3 regions of the Pseudomonas sp. E45-MNA-CIBAN-0222 genome follow, and region 2 is predicted to be linked to each of the others. Evidence: predicted binding sites of a transcription regulator. Region 2 holds the regulator's gene; each other region holds the start of a gene.
What was found. Region 2 encodes sigma-54, which starts transcription at its own class of promoters, with help from an activator protein. Its sites were predicted from a motif close to ANTGGCATNNANNTTGCTNT; they were not measured.
Positions count from the first base shown of each region.

Region 1: a site for sigma-54 is predicted at 4,049-4,068, ahead of glnK (P-II family nitrogen regulator). Genes of this name have one in related genera too.
Region 3: a site for sigma-54 is predicted at 3,505-3,524, ahead of flgB (flagellar basal body rod protein FlgB). Genes of this name have one in related genera too.

Region 1 is NZ_JBEOPU010000006.1:137,161-142,917, forward strand. Features, by position in the region: gene AAEZ08_RS11025 (BCCT family transporter) at 1-1,936, opposite strand, end outside; gene AAEZ08_RS11030 (YifB family Mg chelatase-like AAA ATPase) at 2,066-3,562, opposite strand; gene AAEZ08_RS11035 (accessory factor UbiK family protein) at 3,599-3,859, opposite strand; gene glnK (P-II family nitrogen regulator) at 4,257-4,595, shown strand; gene AAEZ08_RS11045 (ammonium transporter) at 4,634-5,757, shown strand, end outside.
Region 2 is NZ_JBEOPU010000007.1:86,904-92,660, reverse strand. Features, by position in the region: gene AAEZ08_RS12305 (KpsF/GutQ family sugar-phosphate isomerase) at 1-83, shown strand, start outside; gene AAEZ08_RS12300 (KdsC family phosphatase) at 83-607, shown strand; gene lptC (LPS export ABC transporter periplasmic protein LptC) at 616-1,188, shown strand; gene lptA (lipopolysaccharide transport periplasmic protein LptA) at 1,175-1,720, shown strand; gene lptB (LPS export ABC transporter ATP-binding protein) at 1,720-2,445, shown strand; gene AAEZ08_RS12280 (RNA polymerase factor sigma-54) at 2,593-4,101, shown strand; gene hpf (ribosome hibernation-promoting factor, HPF/YfiA family) at 4,176-4,484, shown strand; gene ptsN (PTS IIA-like nitrogen regulatory protein PtsN) at 4,491-4,955, shown strand; gene rapZ (RNase adapter RapZ) at 4,971-5,757, shown strand, end outside.
Region 3 is NZ_JBEOPU010000005.1:315,183-320,939, reverse strand. Features, by position in the region: gene AAEZ08_RS10275 (flagella synthesis protein FlgN) at 1-257, opposite strand, end outside; gene flgM (flagellar biosynthesis anti-sigma factor FlgM) at 299-631, opposite strand; gene flgA (flagellar basal body P-ring formation chaperone FlgA) at 745-1,485, opposite strand; gene AAEZ08_RS10260 (chemotaxis protein CheV) at 1,576-2,508, shown strand; gene cheR (protein-glutamate O-methyltransferase CheR) at 2,498-3,367, shown strand; gene flgB (flagellar basal body rod protein FlgB) at 3,567-3,971, shown strand; gene flgC (flagellar basal body rod protein FlgC) at 3,983-4,426, shown strand; gene flgD (flagellar hook assembly protein FlgD) at 4,446-5,129, shown strand; gene AAEZ08_RS10235 (flagellar hook protein FlgE) at 5,161-5,757, shown strand, end outside.

The DNA of each region.
Region 1 (5,757 bases), on a different contig from region 2:
ACTGGCCGAGAATGTCGCTGATCACATCTTCACGGCTCCAGCCCATTACGTCGTAATCCTGGCCGCCTTCCTTGAGGTGGACTTCGGCGCGGAAGTACTTGCGCTCCTCGCGTTCGTCATCCTCGCTGCTGGCCACGAAGCTCGGCATCGCATAGGCGCGTGGACGTACCTCGTAAATGAAGTCCGGCTCGCCGTCGTGGATGATCTCGAAACGCTGGCGGCGATCCTCGCCCTCACTGATTTCAACGACGTAGCCCTGCTTGCGCATCTCCTCGGCGATTGCCTCGCAGGCCGGGTGCACCACTTCGGAGATGAAGCGCACTACATGGGCGCGTCGCGGGAACAGCATCAGGGTGCGCAAGCGGCGCTGCCAACCGCCCGGGCTGCGTGGTGCGTTGGGCGAGGTGCTCAGGGCCTGGTAGCGTAATCCCTGCTTGGTGGCGTCCAGGCGCAATGCCTTGAGCAGGCCCCACATCGAGCAGAGCAGGGCGATGGTGAAGGGCAGGGCGCTGGCAATCGTCGCCGTCTGCAGGGCCGTGAGGCCGTCTGCGAGTAGTAGAGCGATGGCCACGCCGCCCATGGAAACGGCCCAGAAGATCCGCTGCCACACCGGCGTGCCCTGTCGCCCACCCGAGGCGAGCATATCCACCACCAGCGCGCCGGAGTCCGCCGACGTGACGAAAAACACCACGACCATGATGATGGCGATCAGCGAAATAAACGCCGAGAAGGGAAAGTGTTCGAGGAAGGCGAACAGGGCCAGCGAGCTGTCCTGCTCGATGGCTTCGCCAAGGCTGGTCACGTGCTCCCAGAGGATCATATGGATGGCCGTGTCACCGAACACTGTCATCCACATCAGGGTGAACGCGGTAGGCACCAGCAGCACGCCGGTGACGAACTCACGGATCGTCCGGCCACGCGAAATGCGCGCGATGAACAGCCCGACGAAGGGCGACCAGGCCAGCCACCAGCCCCAGTAGAACAGCGTCCAGCCGCCGATCCAGTCGTTCGGCTCGTAGGCGTAGAGGTTGAAGGTCTTGTCGACGATATCCGACAGGTAGCCGCCAGTGTTCTGCACAAAGGTCTGCAGAATGAACACCGTCGGCCCAGCCACGAGCACCATCAGCATCAGCAGCGCTGCCAGCGTCAGGTTCAGCTCGGATAGCCGGCGCACGCCTTTGTCCAGGCCGGTGACCACGGAAATCGTGGCCAGCAGTGTGGTGGCCATGATCAGGCCGATCTGCACCGGCACCGAAACCGGCAGCCCATAAAGGTGGTTCAGTCCGGTGTTGATCTGGGTAACGCCAAGCCCCAGTGACGTGGCGACACCCAGTACCGTGCCGATGATGGCGAAGATGTCGACGGCGTGGCCGATGGGCCCGTAGATGCGCTCGCCGATCAGCGGGTAGAGCGCCGAACGCAGGGTGAGCGGCAGGCCGTGACGGTAAGCGAAATAAGCCAGGATCATGGCCACGATGGCGTAGATCGACCAGGCATGCAGGCCCCAGTGGAAGAAGGTGATCTTCATCGCCTCGCGCGCGGCCAGCGTGGTGCCGCCTTCACCGGTTGGTGGCGAGAGAAAGTGCATCACCGGCTCGGCAACGCCGAAGAACATCAGGCCGATGCCCATGCCGGCGGAAAACAGCATGGCGAACCAGGTCAGCGCACTGTAATCCGGCTCGCTGTGGTCGGGACCGAGCTTGATGTCGCCATAACGACTGAACGCCAGTAGCACCACCATCAGCAGGATCAGTGCGACGGCGAGGATATACAGCCAGCTGACGTTGGCGATGATCCAGGCCTGCGTGTCGCCGAACAGCGTCTGTGCGTGGCTCTGGAAGGCAACGCTGTAGATCACCAGCGCCAGAATGATAGCTGCCGAGCCGTAAAAGACCGGCGGGTTGATTTGAGAGGACGAGGGCTTTTTTGCCTCCATGCTGCGCTCCTTCGGGTTATGTCTGGGGAGTGGCCGCCTGTGGCGAAAGCCAGCCAACTTAACACAGACCGCGAAGGACGCCGGTTGTCCGCGGCCGATTTGCGCGAGCCAGAGCCCGCGCCGAGTGGCTCAGGCCTGGCTGCCGGGCCGGTACTGCAGCGCTTCGGCGAGGTGCTGGCGACCGATGCACGCAGCTTGTTCCAAATCGGCGAGAGTACGTGCCACCTTGAGCAGACGGTGCGCGGCGCGCAGCGACAGCGCCAGGCGTTCGCAGGCGCGCTCCAGCCAGGCCTGATCCTCAGCCGTCAGCTGGCAGTGACTGCGCAGGCCCGCCAGGTCGAGAAAGGCATTGGCACAGCCCTGGCGAGCCTGTTGCAGCTGTCGCGCCTGCGCCACTTGAGCGGCCAGCACGGCACTGCTTTGCCCGGTTTGCGGTGGTGCGTTGAGTGCCGTGGCCTCACGCGCCACGGTCAGATGCAGGTCGATGCGGTCGAGCAGCGGGCCGGAGAGCTTGTTGCGATAACGCTGGATCTGATCCGGCGTGCAGCGGCAGCGTCCGTTGGGATCGCCGAGATAGCCGCACGGGCAGGGGTTCATCGCCGCCACGAGCTGGAAGCGCGCCGGAAAGCGCACCTTGTCGCGCGCTCGGGCAATTACGATATGGCCTGATTCCAGCGGCTCGCGCAGGACCTCGAGCACCTTGCGGTCGAACTCCGGTAGCTCGTCGAGAAACAGCACACCTTGGTGCGCCAAAGTGATCTCGCCCGGCTGCGGCCGGCTGCCGCCACCGACCAGCGCAGGGCCCGATGCACTGTGATGGGGCTGCCGAAAGGGACGCTGCGGCCAATGTTCAAGTGGGCTGTGGCTGGCCACCGAATGGATGGCGGCGACTTCCAGCGCTTCCTGTTCGTCGAGCGGCGGCAACAGGCCGGGCAGGCGGCTGGCCAGCAGAGTCTTGCCGGTGCCAGGTGGCCCGGAAAACAAGAGGTTGTGAGCACCAGCCGCGGCAATCAGCAGCCCGCGCTTGGCGGCCTGCTGGCCTTGTACGTCAGCCAGGTCCGGGTAGGGCTGAATCTGCCGCAGCAGGCCTTGGGCGGCATAGGGTTCGAGCGGTGTGACGCCGTTGAAGTGCGCAGCGACCTCGAGCAGGTGTTCGGCGGCATAGACGGTGAGCCCGGAAGCGAGGCTGGCTTCCTCGGCGTTGGCTCGCGGCACCAGCAAGGCGCGTCCGGCAGCCCGGGCGGCAAGGGCTGCCGGCAACACGCCCTGAACCGGACGCAAGGCACCGGAGAGTGCGAGCTCGCCGAGGCATTCCAGACTGTCGAGGCGCTCGGCGGGCAGCTGACCGCTGGCTGCGAGAATGCCCAGGGCGATGGCCAGGTCGAAACGACCGCCATCCTTGGGTAAATCGGCGGGCGCAAGATTGAGGGTGATGCGGCGCGGCGGGAAGTCGAAGCCGGAGGTGAGGATGGCGCTGCGTACCCGGTCCTTGCTTTCCTTGACGGCGGTTTCCGGCAGGCCGACCAGCGCGAGCGCTGGTAGACCGTTGGCCAGATGGGCTTCGACGGTTACCGGCGGCGCTTCTACACCGATCTGCGCGCGGCTATGAACTATGGCCAGGGACATTCGATCACTCCTTTGATCGTGTCGCGGCCCGACCTGTCAGGGCGCGGGCGGCGTGAGCTTTTCTTCCAGTTCGGCGACCTTGGCCTCAAGCGCTTCCAGGCGAGCACGAGTACGGGCGAGTACCACCATCTGGCTGTCGAACTCATCGCGGCTGACCACGTCGAGCTTGTTCAGCGCGCCCTGCACCACGCCCTTGAGCTGGGCTTCGAATTCACCACGCGGCAGCGGCGTCTCGCCGTTGAACAGGCGCGAGGCCTGGGAGCCGATGGCATCTAGAAAAGCTTTTGGCGGCAACATTGAAAGCACCTGTCGTTGGACGGGGCGCAGTGTAGCACGGTGTTTTTTGCGTCTTTCTGGCGGGTCGTGCACAGAAACTGAGCAGGGGGTGGTGCGCAGTCGCACCATTAAGGTGCGTCGGCTGAGCGCAACCGTCCGTCGGCCGCATCCGTTCTGGGTAAAAGCCCTGCAAATTGGGGCTTGCGTAAAGCTGGCATCGATTCTGCTTTGTCCCCAGCAACGCATGCACCACCGGGTTGCGGTGCATGGGTGATTCGAGACGCTTTGTCGGAGAGGTTGGTGGTGTCGGTCAGCTGCTCGGGTACAGCCGGAGCGTTACAAGAGCCAGACACTGAGCTTAGACTTGAGCCGGGTTCGTACTTCTGGGGCAAGTCCACCTAAAACGGGAGAAGTTTTCATGAAACTAGTCACTGCCATCATCAAGCCGTTCAAGCTGGACGACGTGCGCGAGTCTCTGTCGGAAATCGGCGTACAGGGCATCACCGTTACTGAAGTCAAAGGCTTCGGTCGTCAGAAGGGTCACACCGAGCTATACCGTGGTGCCGAATACGTCGTCGACTTCCTGCCGAAAGTGAAGATCGATGTAGCCATCGCCGACGATCAGCTCGATCGCGTCATCGAGGCCATCACCAAGGCCGCCAATACCGGCAAGATCGGTGACGGCAAGATCTTCGTGGTCAACCTGGAACAGGCCATCCGCATCCGTACCGGCGAAACCGATACCGACGCGATTTAAGCAGCACCTCCGAACCCCCACGCCCCAGGAGTAAAACCATGACTCTGCGAAGATTCGCAGGGCTAGGAGCCCTTTTGTCTCTGATAAGTCCAGGCCTGGCCCTGGCGCAGGAGGCAACGCTGGATTCAGGCGACACGGCATGGATGCTGACGGCCACTGCGCTAGTGCTGTTCATGACCATCCCTGGGCTGGCACTGTTCTACGGCGGCATGGTCCGCTCGAAGAACATTCTCTCGGTGATGATGCAGTGCTTCGCCGTCACCGGCCTGATGAGCATCCTCTGGATGGTCTATGGCTACAGCCTCGCTTTCGACACCACGGGTATGGAAGCCGGGGTCACCAACTTCAATTCTTTCGTTGGCGGTCTGGATCGCGCTTTCCTCAGCGGTCTGACGCCCGACAGCCTGGTCGGCGCCTTCCCTGAAAGCGTCTTCATCACCTTCCAGATGACCTTCGCCATCATCACCCCGGCACTTATCGTCGGGGCCTTCGCCGAGCGTATGAAGTTCTCCGCGATGCTGGTGTTCACGGGCGTCTGGTTCACGCTGGTCTATGCGCCGATCGCACACATGGTATGGGGCGGCGACGGCGGCCTGATGTGGGACTGGGGCGTGCTCGACTTCGCCGGCGGCACCGTGGTGCACATCAATGCCGGTATCGCCGGTCTGGTGGCATGCCTGGTGCTGGGTAAGCGCAAGGGTTACCCGAACACGCCAATGGCGCCGCACAACCTGGGCCTGACTCTGGTCGGTGCCGCGATGCTCTGGGTCGGCTGGTTTGGCTTCAACGCAGGCTCGGCCATTGCCGCCAACGGTACGGCCGGCATGGCCATGCTGGTCACCCAGATCGCTACTGCAGCCGCGGCGCTGGGTTGGATGTTCGCCGAGTGGATCGGCCACGGCAAACCCAGCGCGCTGGGCATCGCCTCCGGCGTGGTGGCCGGTCTGGTCGCCATCACCCCGGCCGCCGGCACCGTCGGTCCGATGGGCGCGCTGGTCATCGGCCTGGTCTCCGGAGTGGTCTGCTTCTTCTGTGCCACCAGCCTGAAACGCAAGCTCGGCTACGACGACTCTCTGGATGCGTTCGGTGTGCACGGCATTGGCGGCATCGTCGGTGCGCTGCTTACCGGCATCTTCGCCGCACCCATGCTGGGCGGCTTCGG
Region 2 (5,757 bases):
GTTCGCTGGTGGTGATCGACGATCAACAGATGCCGGTTGGAGCACTGAACATGCACGATTTGCTTCGCGCAGGAGTCATGTGATGCACGAACAGCTACTACAACGGGCCCGGGACATCCGTCTGGCCATTTTCGATGTTGACGGCGTGCTCACCGACGGTCGCCTGTACTTTCTGACCGACGGCAGCGAGTTCAAGACGTTCAATACGCTGGACGGCCACGGCATAAAGATGCTGATCAACTCAGGCGTAAGCACCGCCATTATCAGCGGACGCAAAACCCCAGTGGTGGAGCGTCGGGCGCAGAATCTGGGCATACAGCATCTATATCAAGGCCGCGAAGACAAGCTGGTAGTGCTCGACGAGCTGCTGGCCGAGCTCGGGCTAAGCTACTCTGAAGTGGCTTATCTTGGTGACGACCTTCCCGACCTGCCTGTGATTCGCCGCGTCGGCCTTGGCATGGCGGTCGCCAGCGCCGACGGCTTCGTGCGCGAACACGCCCACGGTGTGACACAGGCACGCGGTGGCGAGGGTGCGGCGCGCGAGTTCTGCGAGTTGATCATGCGCGCCCAGGGCACCCTGGCTGCAGCGCAAAACGCTTACCTGTAGAGGTCTGGATGCTTCGCAAACTGCGCTTCGCCGCCCTGCTGACCTTGGTCGCCGCCTTATTGGTCGCAGTTGGCTACTGGAATATCCGCCCGGAAAGCTTCATGCAGCAGCCTCCCGTTGCCAGCAGTGATACGCCGGATGTCGATTTCTACGTAATCAACTCGCGCACGGTGCAATACCAACCCGACGGCAAGCTCAACTACGAGCTGAAAGCGGACAAACTCGAACACATCAAGGCCAGCGACATCAGCCTGCTGACCAAGCCGGATCTGCTGTCCTATCGCGGCACCGAGCTGCCCTGGCATGTGCGCAGCGAACGCGGTGAAGTGTCGGCGGAGGGCGACGAAGTCTTGCTGATCGATAAGGTCAGAGTCGAGCGCACCGACGCCAAAGGCCGCCCGACGATCCTTACCACCAGCCGCCTGACGGTGTGGCCGGAGAAGGATTATGCCGAGACAAAGCAAGCCGTTAGAATCGAGGCCGCCAATGGCGTGACCACGGCAACCGGCATGAAAGCGTACATGGATGACGGCAGGATGCTCCTGCTGTCCAACGTAAGAGGCCAGCATGAGCTGCGTTAAGACTCTCCCCCTCCTGCTCGGTTTGAGCGCATTCTGGCTTGGCGCCAGCGCCTGGGCGCTTCCCGAGGATCGTGAACAGCCAATCCGCGTACAGGCCGATTCCGCCGAACTGGACGACCGACAAGGCGTAGCGGTTTACCGCGGTGACGTAGTCATCACCCAGGGCACGATGAAGATCACCGGCGATACGGTGACCATCACTCAGAACAGCAGCGGTGACGTCGAGGTTTTCACCTCTATCGGCAAGCCTGCCTATTACGAACAGAAGCCTGCGGTGGACAAGGAAATCGTCAAAGCCTACGGCCTGACCATCCAGTATTTCGCCGCCAACGAGCGCATCGTACTCATCGATCAGGCCAAGGTCGTTCAGGAAGGCAACACCTTCGAAGGTGAGAAGATCGTCTACGACACCCGTCGGCAAATCGTGAACGCCGGCCGCGCCACCAATGCCGACGTGACCACACCACGTCCACGCGTGGATATGGTCATCCAGCCGCGCAAGAAGGAAGCGGCTGCGGAGCAATCCGAATAATGGCAGTTCTAAAAGCTCAGCATTTGGCCAAGAGCTACAAGAGTCGCCAGGTCGTCCGGGACGTCAGTCTTTCCATCGAAAGTGGGCAGATCGTCGGCCTTCTCGGCCCTAATGGTGCCGGCAAGACCACCTGCTTCTACATGATCGCCGGCCTGGTCAACGCCGACCAAGGCCGGGTTCTGATCGATCAGAACGACGTTACCCATTTGCCAATGCACGGCCGTGCACGGGCCGGGATCGGTTATTTACCGCAGGAAGCGTCCATTTTCCGCAAGCTCTCGGTCGCCGACAACATCATGGCGATTCTCGAGACCCGCAAGGATCTGGACCGTAGCGGCCGCCAGCAGGCGCTGGAAGGCCTGCTGCAGGAGTTCCACATCAACCATATCCGCAACAGCCTCGGCATGAGCCTGTCCGGCGGCGAGCGTCGCCGCGTGGAGATCGCCCGTGCGCTGGCTACTGCGCCCAAATTCATCCTCCTCGACGAACCCTTCGCTGGCGTCGATCCGATATCGGTGGGCGACATCAAACAGATCATCCACCACCTCAAGGCCAAGGGCATCGGCGTACTGATCACCGACCACAATGTCCGTGAAACCCTGGACATCTGCGAAACCGCCTACATCGTCAACGATGGCCAGCTGATCGCCGAGGGCGACGCCCAAACAATCCTGAGCAACCAACTGGTCAAGGAAGTCTATCTGGGCCACGAATTCCGTCTGTAGAGCCGTTTTTTTTGCGCAGCTCGGCAAATCGGCCCTAGGCAAAGGCTTCCTCGGCAGGCATATAATTTGCTTTCTGTTGGCGCCTGGCGCGCCACATGTCGGAACGGGCGCGGTTGCGCCGGCATAAAAGGTTTGAAGTCCTCTGCCATGAAACCATCGCTAGCCCTGAAGATGGGCCAGCAGCTGACGATGACACCGCAGCTGCAACAGGCCATACGGCTCCTCCAGTTATCCACCCTCGATCTGCAACAGGAGATCCAGGAGGCACTGGATTCCAATCCCATGCTCGAGCGGGAAGAAGACGGTGACGACTTCGACAACGCCGACCCCATGGCCGAAGCTGCCGAACGGCCGGGCGAATCCGGCGCTGAGAAAAGCAGCAGCCAGGAAAGCACCTACGAGGAACCCTCCCACAGCGCCGAGAGCCTTGAAGACGGCGACTGGGGCGAGCGCATTCCCAGCGAGCTGCCGGTAGACACTGCCTGGGAAGATATCTATCAGACCAGCGCCAGCAGCCTACCCAGCAACGATGACGACGAGTGGGACTTCACCAGCCGCACGTCGACTGGCATCAGCCTGCAAAGCCACCTGCTGTGGCAGCTCAACCTCGCGCCAATGAGCGATACCGACCGCCTCATCGCCACCACGTTGATCGATTGCATCAACGATCAGGGTTATCTCGACGAGTCGCTGCAGGAAATCGTCGACTCGTTCGACCCCGAGCTTGAAATCGAACTCGATGAAGTCGAAGTCGTGCTGCGGCGCATTCAGCAGTTCGAACCAGCCGGCATCGGCGCGCGCGACCTGCGCGAGTGCCTGCTGCTGCAGCTACGCCAGCTCCCCGAGCGAACCGCCTGGTTGAATGAAGCGCAACGGCTGGTCAGTGATCATCTGGACATACTCGGCAGCCGTGACTACGGCCTGCTGATGCGCCGAATGAAGATCAAGGAAGACGAGCTGCGCCAGGTCATCGAGCTGATTCAGAGCCTGAACCCCCGCCCCGGCTCGCAGATCGAGGCGAGCGAACCGGAATACGTGGTGCCCGATGTGATCGTGCGCAAGCACAATGATCGTTGGCTGGTCGAGCTGAATCAGGAGGCGATGCCGAAACTACGCGTCAATGCGCAGTACGCCGGCTTCGTCAAACGCGCCGACTCCAGCGCCGACAACACCTTCATGCGCAACCAGCTGCAGGAAGCGCGCTGGTTCATCAAAAGCCTGCTCAGCCGCAACGAAACGCTGATGAAGGTCGCCACCCAGATCGTCGAGCACCAGCGCGCATTCCTCGAGCACGGCGACGAGGCGATGAAGCCGCTGGTGCTGCATGACATCGCCGAGGCGGTGGGTATGCACGAGTCGACCATTTCTCGCGTGACTACGCAGAAATACATGCACACGCCGCGCGGTATCTACGAACTCAAGTACTTCTTTTCCAGCCACGTCAGCACCGCCGAAGGTGGCGAGTGTTCATCTACTGCGATTCGCGCAATCATCAAGAAGCTGGTCGCCGCGGAAAACCAGAAAAAGCCGTTGAGCGACAGCAAGATCGCTGGTTTACTGGAAGCGCAGGGCATCCAGGTGGCCCGTCGTACCGTTGCAAAGTATCGGGAGTCACTCGGTATCGCACCGTCCAGCGAGCGTAAACGATTGCTGTGATCGGCCACTGGTCCAACTGTCCCGGCGGCAGGCCTACCAACCTGCTCTTCGCACTAGGCAAAGGAGATAGCAGTATGCAAGTCAAGATCAGCGGTGTTCATCTGGAAGTAACCGACGCCCTGCGTGACTACATTGAGGAGAAATTCGAGCGTCTTGCCCGTCATTTCGACCGCATCATCAGTGTCCAGGTGATTCTCCAGGTCGAGAAGCTCAAGCAGAAAGCCGAAGCAACCCTGCACGTCGCCGGCCGCGAAGTAGTGGCCATCGCCGAACACGAAGACATGTACGCTGCCATCGACCTGCTCGCCGACAAGCTTGATCGTCAGCTGATCAAGCACAAGGAAAAGCAGCTCGACCACACTCAGGGCGCCGTCACCCGCTGACTCACTATGATCCGACTCGAAAACATCCTGACCCCCGGACGTTCACTGGTGAACGTCCCGGGCGGTAGCAAGAAACGCGTCCTGGAGCAGATCGCCAAGGTGATTGCCCAGGACCTCATCGACCTCGATTCCCAGACCATCTTCGAAAGCCTGATTGCCCGCGAGAAGCTCGGTTCCACCGGCTTCGGCAACGGCATTGCCATCCCGCACTGCCGCATGGTCGGCTGCAACGCACCGCTGAGCGCCGTCCTGCGTCTGGAAACCCCGGTGGATTTCGATGCCATCGACGGCGCGCCGGTGGATTTGCTATTCGTGCTGCTGGTCCCAGAGGCAGCTACAGACGAGCACCTCGAACTGCTACGCCAGATCGCCAGCATGCTCGACCGCGAAGACGTACGCCAACGGCTGCGCCAGGCGACGAGCAATCAGCACCTCTACCAAGTAGTGGTTGACGTGCAGAATGGGGCTTAGCGCAATGGGCACCAGATGCGGCTGATCATCGTCAGTGGACGCTCGGGCTCAGGCAAAAGCACCGCGCTGAACGTGCTCGAGGACAATGGCTTCTATTGCATCGATAACCTGCCCGCCGGGTTGCTACCCGAGCTCGCCGAACGCGCCCTGCTGCATACCGAGTTATTGCACCCGCAGGTCGCCGTATCGATCGATGCGCGCAACCTTCCCAGCCAGCTGCAGCGATTCCCGGAACTACTCGCGGAGGTGCGTGCGAAGCACATCCTGTGCGACGTTCTTTATCTGGACGCCGACGACGAAACCTTGCTCAAGCGTTTTTCGGAAACCCGCCGGCGCCACCCGCTGACCAACGAGAACCGCTCCCTGGCCGAAGCGATCCATGACGAAGAGTTGTTGCTGGCGACGATCATCGATCATGCCGACTTGAAGATCGATACTACGCACCTGAATCTGTATCAGCTTCGCGACATGCTAAAGCTGCGCCTGCTCAACAAGCCCGAACCGGGCACAGCCTTTCTCATCGAGTCGTTCGGCTTCAAACGAGGCATGCCTGTGGACGCCGACCTGGTATTCGACGTGCGCTGCCTGCCGAATCCGTACTGGAAGGCCGAGCTTCGCGACTTCTCCGGGCTCGACCAGCCTGTCGTCGACTATCTGGCTGCTCAGCCTGACGTGGAGGAGATGTTTCAGGACATCCACGGCTATCTAAGTAAATGGTTGCCGCGCTTTGCCGCCAGCAACCGGGCCTACGTCACCATCGCCATCGGCTGCACCGGGGGCCATCATCGCTCGGTCTACCTGG
Region 3 (5,757 bases), on a different contig from region 2:
CCGCTATCGGATTTGCTCGCTGCGGCTTCCAATCCCGTGCGGTCTGGAGTCAGATGCTGACTGATCAGCCACTGGCTGCGCTGCGCACCGTGCTGGCCAAGGAGAGCAAGCAGAGGTTGCTTCTTCGCCAGAATGGCTTCTAGGTCCGCCAGGTTGCGGTCACCCAGCGCCGCGAACTCTTGATCAATGAGCTCAAGGAGTTGGCGTGCTATGCCGATATCGTCGGTTAGCTGCTCAAGCAGGGCTGTATCGTGCATTTCGGGCTCTGGGCATGCTCGCGTGGGTGTTGGGTCCAGCCTCAGTGCTGCGTTTCGAATGCAAGCATTTTGGCTGCAACACGCTGACTGTCGACCTGATAGGAGCCATCAGCGATCGCCTTTTTCAACTCTGCAACACGCTCATGATTGACCGCCGGTTGGTCGTTCAGTTTGTCGGCAGCCTGCTGCAGACGCTGGGCTTCTGGGCTCAGTTGTACTGTGTCGTTGGTACTGGTGGTGCTTACGGTGCCGGGCTTGGGCGCCTCGCCAGCAGGTGTCTGCTGGGTGTTGCCGGCGCGCTCGTTGCCTTGCACGCCGTTGCGCCCGCTAGGGGCATTCATTGGGCTGTTGGGCCGATTGAAGTCGATGACCATGATGCAAACCTCGAAGGGATCAGGACGCTTGCCATGTGTTCGGCAACAATAAGCGAAACTTTAGCGCTTTTTTTAGAGGGGCACACGGGAAAACTGCATGGCCGGTTTGGTGACTACATTGCTACTTCAACTTGGCCAGGCCCAGTTACGCGCGCCCTGATTGTGCGGCCAGAGCGCTGGTTCTTCACGGGAATCTGCTTCCCAGGCGCGCCATCCGCCATTGCCTCGCCGGGCATGCGGACGCTGATCGAACCGCTTCTGGCGGTGATGACCACTTGATCGCCTCTGCGAACCACCTCTGCCATTTCCAGCTGATTCGGTGAGATCACCTGATCTGGCTGTATCGGCCGAGTCAGCTTGTTGCCCATCACCTCGTCTAGTCGCGTCAAATAGCCTTGGTTGAGAGCGGATATATCTCGCTCCGCGAGGCTAACGTCGCTGTCGCTGAGTATCGTATCGCGCAGAAGAGATTTGTTGGCGACGATCACTTCGCGATAGAGCTGGACTTGCGCAGGAACGAAAACCGACCAGGGGCTGCGGCCTTCGCAACTTACCCGCACCGTGACCCGTCCTATGGGAGGAGAGGTGTTGCTCAGTTTTGCACCCAGTGGCTGGTCGCATTGATTCAGGCGCAAACGAGGATCAAGGCGGCTGACATGAATCTCGTGCCGCGCATCAATTCCGCTTCGGCTCAAATAGTCGCTTACTTCGCGCTCAAGAAACTGCTTGGTCACGTCGATAAGCTGTTCAGGATGTGACATGGTTGATGCATGGGCGAGCTGTCCCATCGCGCAAAGCACGGGTAGCAGCACGTTTTTGCACAGCATCCGCCGGCTGCGCCAGGAAATAGTCATATGGACGTTCATGTCCGAACCAAAGCAAGGGGCGTGCCGCGTCTTTATTAGTCCGGCCCCGTTTATCTGCAAGCAGAGAGGAAGACTGGCATGGCCGGTGTACTGGATTCGGTTAACCAGCGTACCCAATTGGTAGGGCAAAACCGCCTGGAGCTACTGCTGTTTCGCCTAGATGGCGATCAGCTTTACGGCATCAACGTGTTCAAAGTGCGCGAAGTGCTGCAATGTCCTCGGCTGACTGTGATGCCAAAGTGCGGCAGGGTGGTTCGCGGCGTGGCGAGCATTCGGGGCAGTACGCTGCCTATTCTTGATCTGTCGCTTGCCACGGGCAAGTCGGCTCTGATGGACCTGGAAAATTCCTTCGCTGTGATCACCGAGTACAACAACAGGACGCTGGGTTTTCTGGTGAGCTCGGTAGAAAGAATCGTCAACCTGAACTGGGAGGCTATTCTGCCGCCACCCAAAGGTGCCGGGCGGGATCACTACTTGACGGCAGTTACTCATATCGACAACAAGCTGGTGGAAATCATCGATGTAGAGAAGGTGCTGGCCGAGGTAGCACCGACTTCGGAAGAGGTTTCACCGGGCGTGGTAGATGATGATACCCGTGCCAAGGCGCTGTCCTGCCGGGTATTGGTTGTTGATGATTCGTCAGTCGCGCGTAAGCAGATCACCCGCTGTCTGGAGAATCTTGGCATTGAGGTCGTCCAGTTGAATGATGGGCGAGATGCGCTCAACTATCTGCGGCGCATGGCCGATGAAGGCAAGAAGCCCGCAGAAGAATTTCTGATGATGATTTCCGATATTGAAATGCCGGAGATGGATGGCTATACCCTGACTACCGAGGTGCGGCACGACCCGCGTATGCAAGGTATGCATATACTCCTGCATACTTCTCTCTCCGGCGTGTTCAATCAGAACATGGTGAAGCGGGCGGGGGCGGACGATTTCCTCGCCAAGTTCCAGCCTGACGATCTCGCTGCTCGGGTGGCAGATCGAATCAGGCAGGCGGATGCAAACTGAGGCTAGTTCCTCTAACGATGGTGAGGCTTTATTGGTGTCAGTCGATCTGGATTTCGAGCAGTTCCGGGTATTTCTTGAAAAGACGTGCGGCATTCTGCTGGGCACTAATAAGCAGTATTTAGTGACCAGTCGTCTGAATAAGCTGATGGAGCAGCAGGGGCTTAAGACGCTTGGCGACTTGGTCAGGAAAATCCAGGCGCAGCCACGTAGTGGTCTGCGGGAGTTGGTCGTTGATGCGATGACTACCAACGAGACGCTTTGGTTTCGTGATACCTATCCGTTCGAAGTACTCAAAAGTCGGGTCCTGCCAGAGATGCTCAAAGCGGGATCCGGCCAGCGCTTGCGTATCTGGTCGGCCGCTTGTTCTTCTGGACAAGAGCCCTATTCGCTCTCAATGGCGATAGATGAGTTTGAACGCAGCAGTCCCAGTCAACCGAAGACCGGTGTGCAAATCGTAGCCACGGAGCTATCGGGAACAATGCTTGCCGCTTGCAAGGCGGCTGAATACGACAGTCTGGCCATTGCTCGTGGCCTTTCGGCAGAACGTTTGCAGCGTTATTTCGACGTGAAGGCCCCTGGACGATGGGCGGTAAAGGCGCCCATTCGTTCTAGAGTCGAGTTCAGGGTGCAGAATCTTCTCGACAGTTATGCCGGTTTAGGCAAGTTCGATATAGTTTTTTGTCGAAATGTGTTGATTTATTTTTCCGCCGACGTCAAGAAAGACATCCTCAAGCGTATTCATGCCACGTTGCGTCCAGGTGGCTATCTGTTCCTGGGCGCGTCAGAAGCGCTTAACGGGCTGCCGGAGTTGTACCAGATGGTGCAGTGCAGTCCAGGAATCATCTACAAGGCCAAGTGATCCGGCCGTCCCCCCGCGGCAGAAAACCGTCATGCAATATGACGGTTGCGGCAAAAAGGCGGTAAAGACTTGCCGCTTTTGACGCCTTCGGCCTCGCTGTATACCTCTTTTCCCTTGTAAATCAGTGCTTTGAAATCAATGGCACGGGCTTTGCTGTGAGTATGCGCAAGCAGACTTGTATCCGGCAGAGGGCCAGATCATGAGCATTAGTTTTGACAAGGCATTGGGTATTCACGAGAAGGCGCTTGGTTTCCGCTCGCAGCGTGCTGAAGTGCTGGCCAATAACATTGCAAACGCCGATACGCCGAACTACAAGGCTCGCGATCTGGATTTCAGTAGCGTGCTTGCCCAGCAGTCGGCCCGTAGTCAGGGCGGATTCGGTGTGGCGCTGACCAGTGACAAGCACATTGCGGCCGAGGGGATGGAAATAGCCGACGCATCGTTGCGCTTTCGTATGCCCGCGCACCCATCGCTTGACCAGAACACTGTCGATCTGCAGATCGAGCAATCCAATTACGCGAAGAACGCCGTTGACTTTCAGGCGAGCTTCACCCTGCTCAACAGCAAGTTCAGGGGGCTGATGAGCGCCCTGCGTGGCGAATAAAGGAGCCTTCCATGTCCCTTAGCAGCATATTCAACATTGCCGGCAGTGGCATGAGTGCCCAGAGCACCCGCCTGAACACTATTTCCAGCAACATCGCGAATGCGGAGACCGTTTCATCCAGCGTGGATCAGACCTACCGTGCCCGGCATCCGGTGTTCGCCACCGTCTTTCAGCATGCCAACGGCCAACCCGATCAGTCGCTGTTCGCTGGGCAGGATCAGGCGGGCGTCGGTGTCCAGGTGTTGGGCGTGGTTGAGGATCAAAGCGAGCTTCAAGCCCGTTATGAGCCCAATCACCCGGCTGCCGATGAGGCGGGCTACGTGTACTACCCGAATGTGAACGTGGTGGAAGAAATGGCCGACATGATCTCAGCCAGCCGCGCATTTCAAACGAATGCCGAGCTGATGAATACGGCCAAAACCATGTTGCAGAAAGTGCTGACACTGGGTCAGTGATTGATACGAGAACGCACTTATGAGCACAACAGGCGGCGTCGGCGGTACCAGTTCGATACTCGACCAGTATCAGTTTGGTGAGAGCCGAGAGGCCAAGGGAAACGACCTTGGCAAAAACGAATTCCTTGAGCTGCTGGTCGCCCAGCTGAACAACCAGAACCCTCTGGAGCCGCAAGAGAACGGCGAGTTCATCGGCCAGCTTGCGCAGTTCAGCACGGTCGAGGGCGTCGAGAAGCTGAACTCCAGCATGCAGACCATTCTGTCTGGCTATCAGTCATCGCAGGCGCTACAAGCGTCGTCACTGGTAGGCCGCAAGGTGATCGTGCCGACTGATAAAGCCGTGGTGGATACCAGTGAGACCTTCAAGGCCAGCATGGTTCTGCCAACGTCCAGTAGCAACGTGTTCGTCAATATCTACGACAGCTCCGGGGCGGCGGTTAGCCGGGTCAACATGGGGCAGCAGGAAGCCGGAAATATCTCCTTCATGTGGGACGGCAAGGATTCCAGCGGCAATGTGTTGCCGCCTGGCACATATCGCTTCGAGGCGCAGGCTACGTATCAAGGTGAGACCAAGGGGTTGTATACCTTGCTGCCTGCCAACGTCGACAGCGTCACCCTCGGTCAGAACGGCGGGGAGCTGATGCTCAATCTTGCCGGTATCGGCAGCATCGGACTTTCCCAGGTCCAGGTCATCGGACAATAACCGCCGGCACTCTCGGCAAAGGAGCGATTCAATGTCCTTCAATATCGGTCTTAGCGGCCTGCGTGCCGCAAGCAAGGACCTCAACATCACCGGCAACAACATTGCGAACGCCGGTACTGTAGGCTTCAAGCAGTCGCGTGCGGAGTTTTCCGACGTGTATGCGTCATCGGTGCTAGGTACGGGGAAGAACCCGCAGGGCAGCGGCGTATTGATGTCCAACGTTTCCCAGCAATTCAATCAGGGCAACATCAACTACACCCAAAATGCGCTGGACTTGGCCATTAACGGCAATGGCTTCTTTCAGGTCAGCAACAACGGTGCGGTCAGCTACACCCGGGCTGGCTACTTCGGCACTGATCGCAGCGGTTTCCTGGTCGACAACTTCGGCTACAAACTGCAAGGCTTTCCCGTCGACGGTAATGGAAATCTGCAGAATGGCGTGGTTGGTGACCTGCAAATTCAGACCACCAATCAGGAACCCAAAGCGACCACCAAGATCGATACGGCCTTTAATCTGAACTCGACGCAGAAGGCGCCTGCCACATGGCAAGCCACGTATGACTCCGAATATTCCACCTGGATCAGCAACCCGGCAAACGTAGCTGATGTTGCGGCTCCGACCAATGCG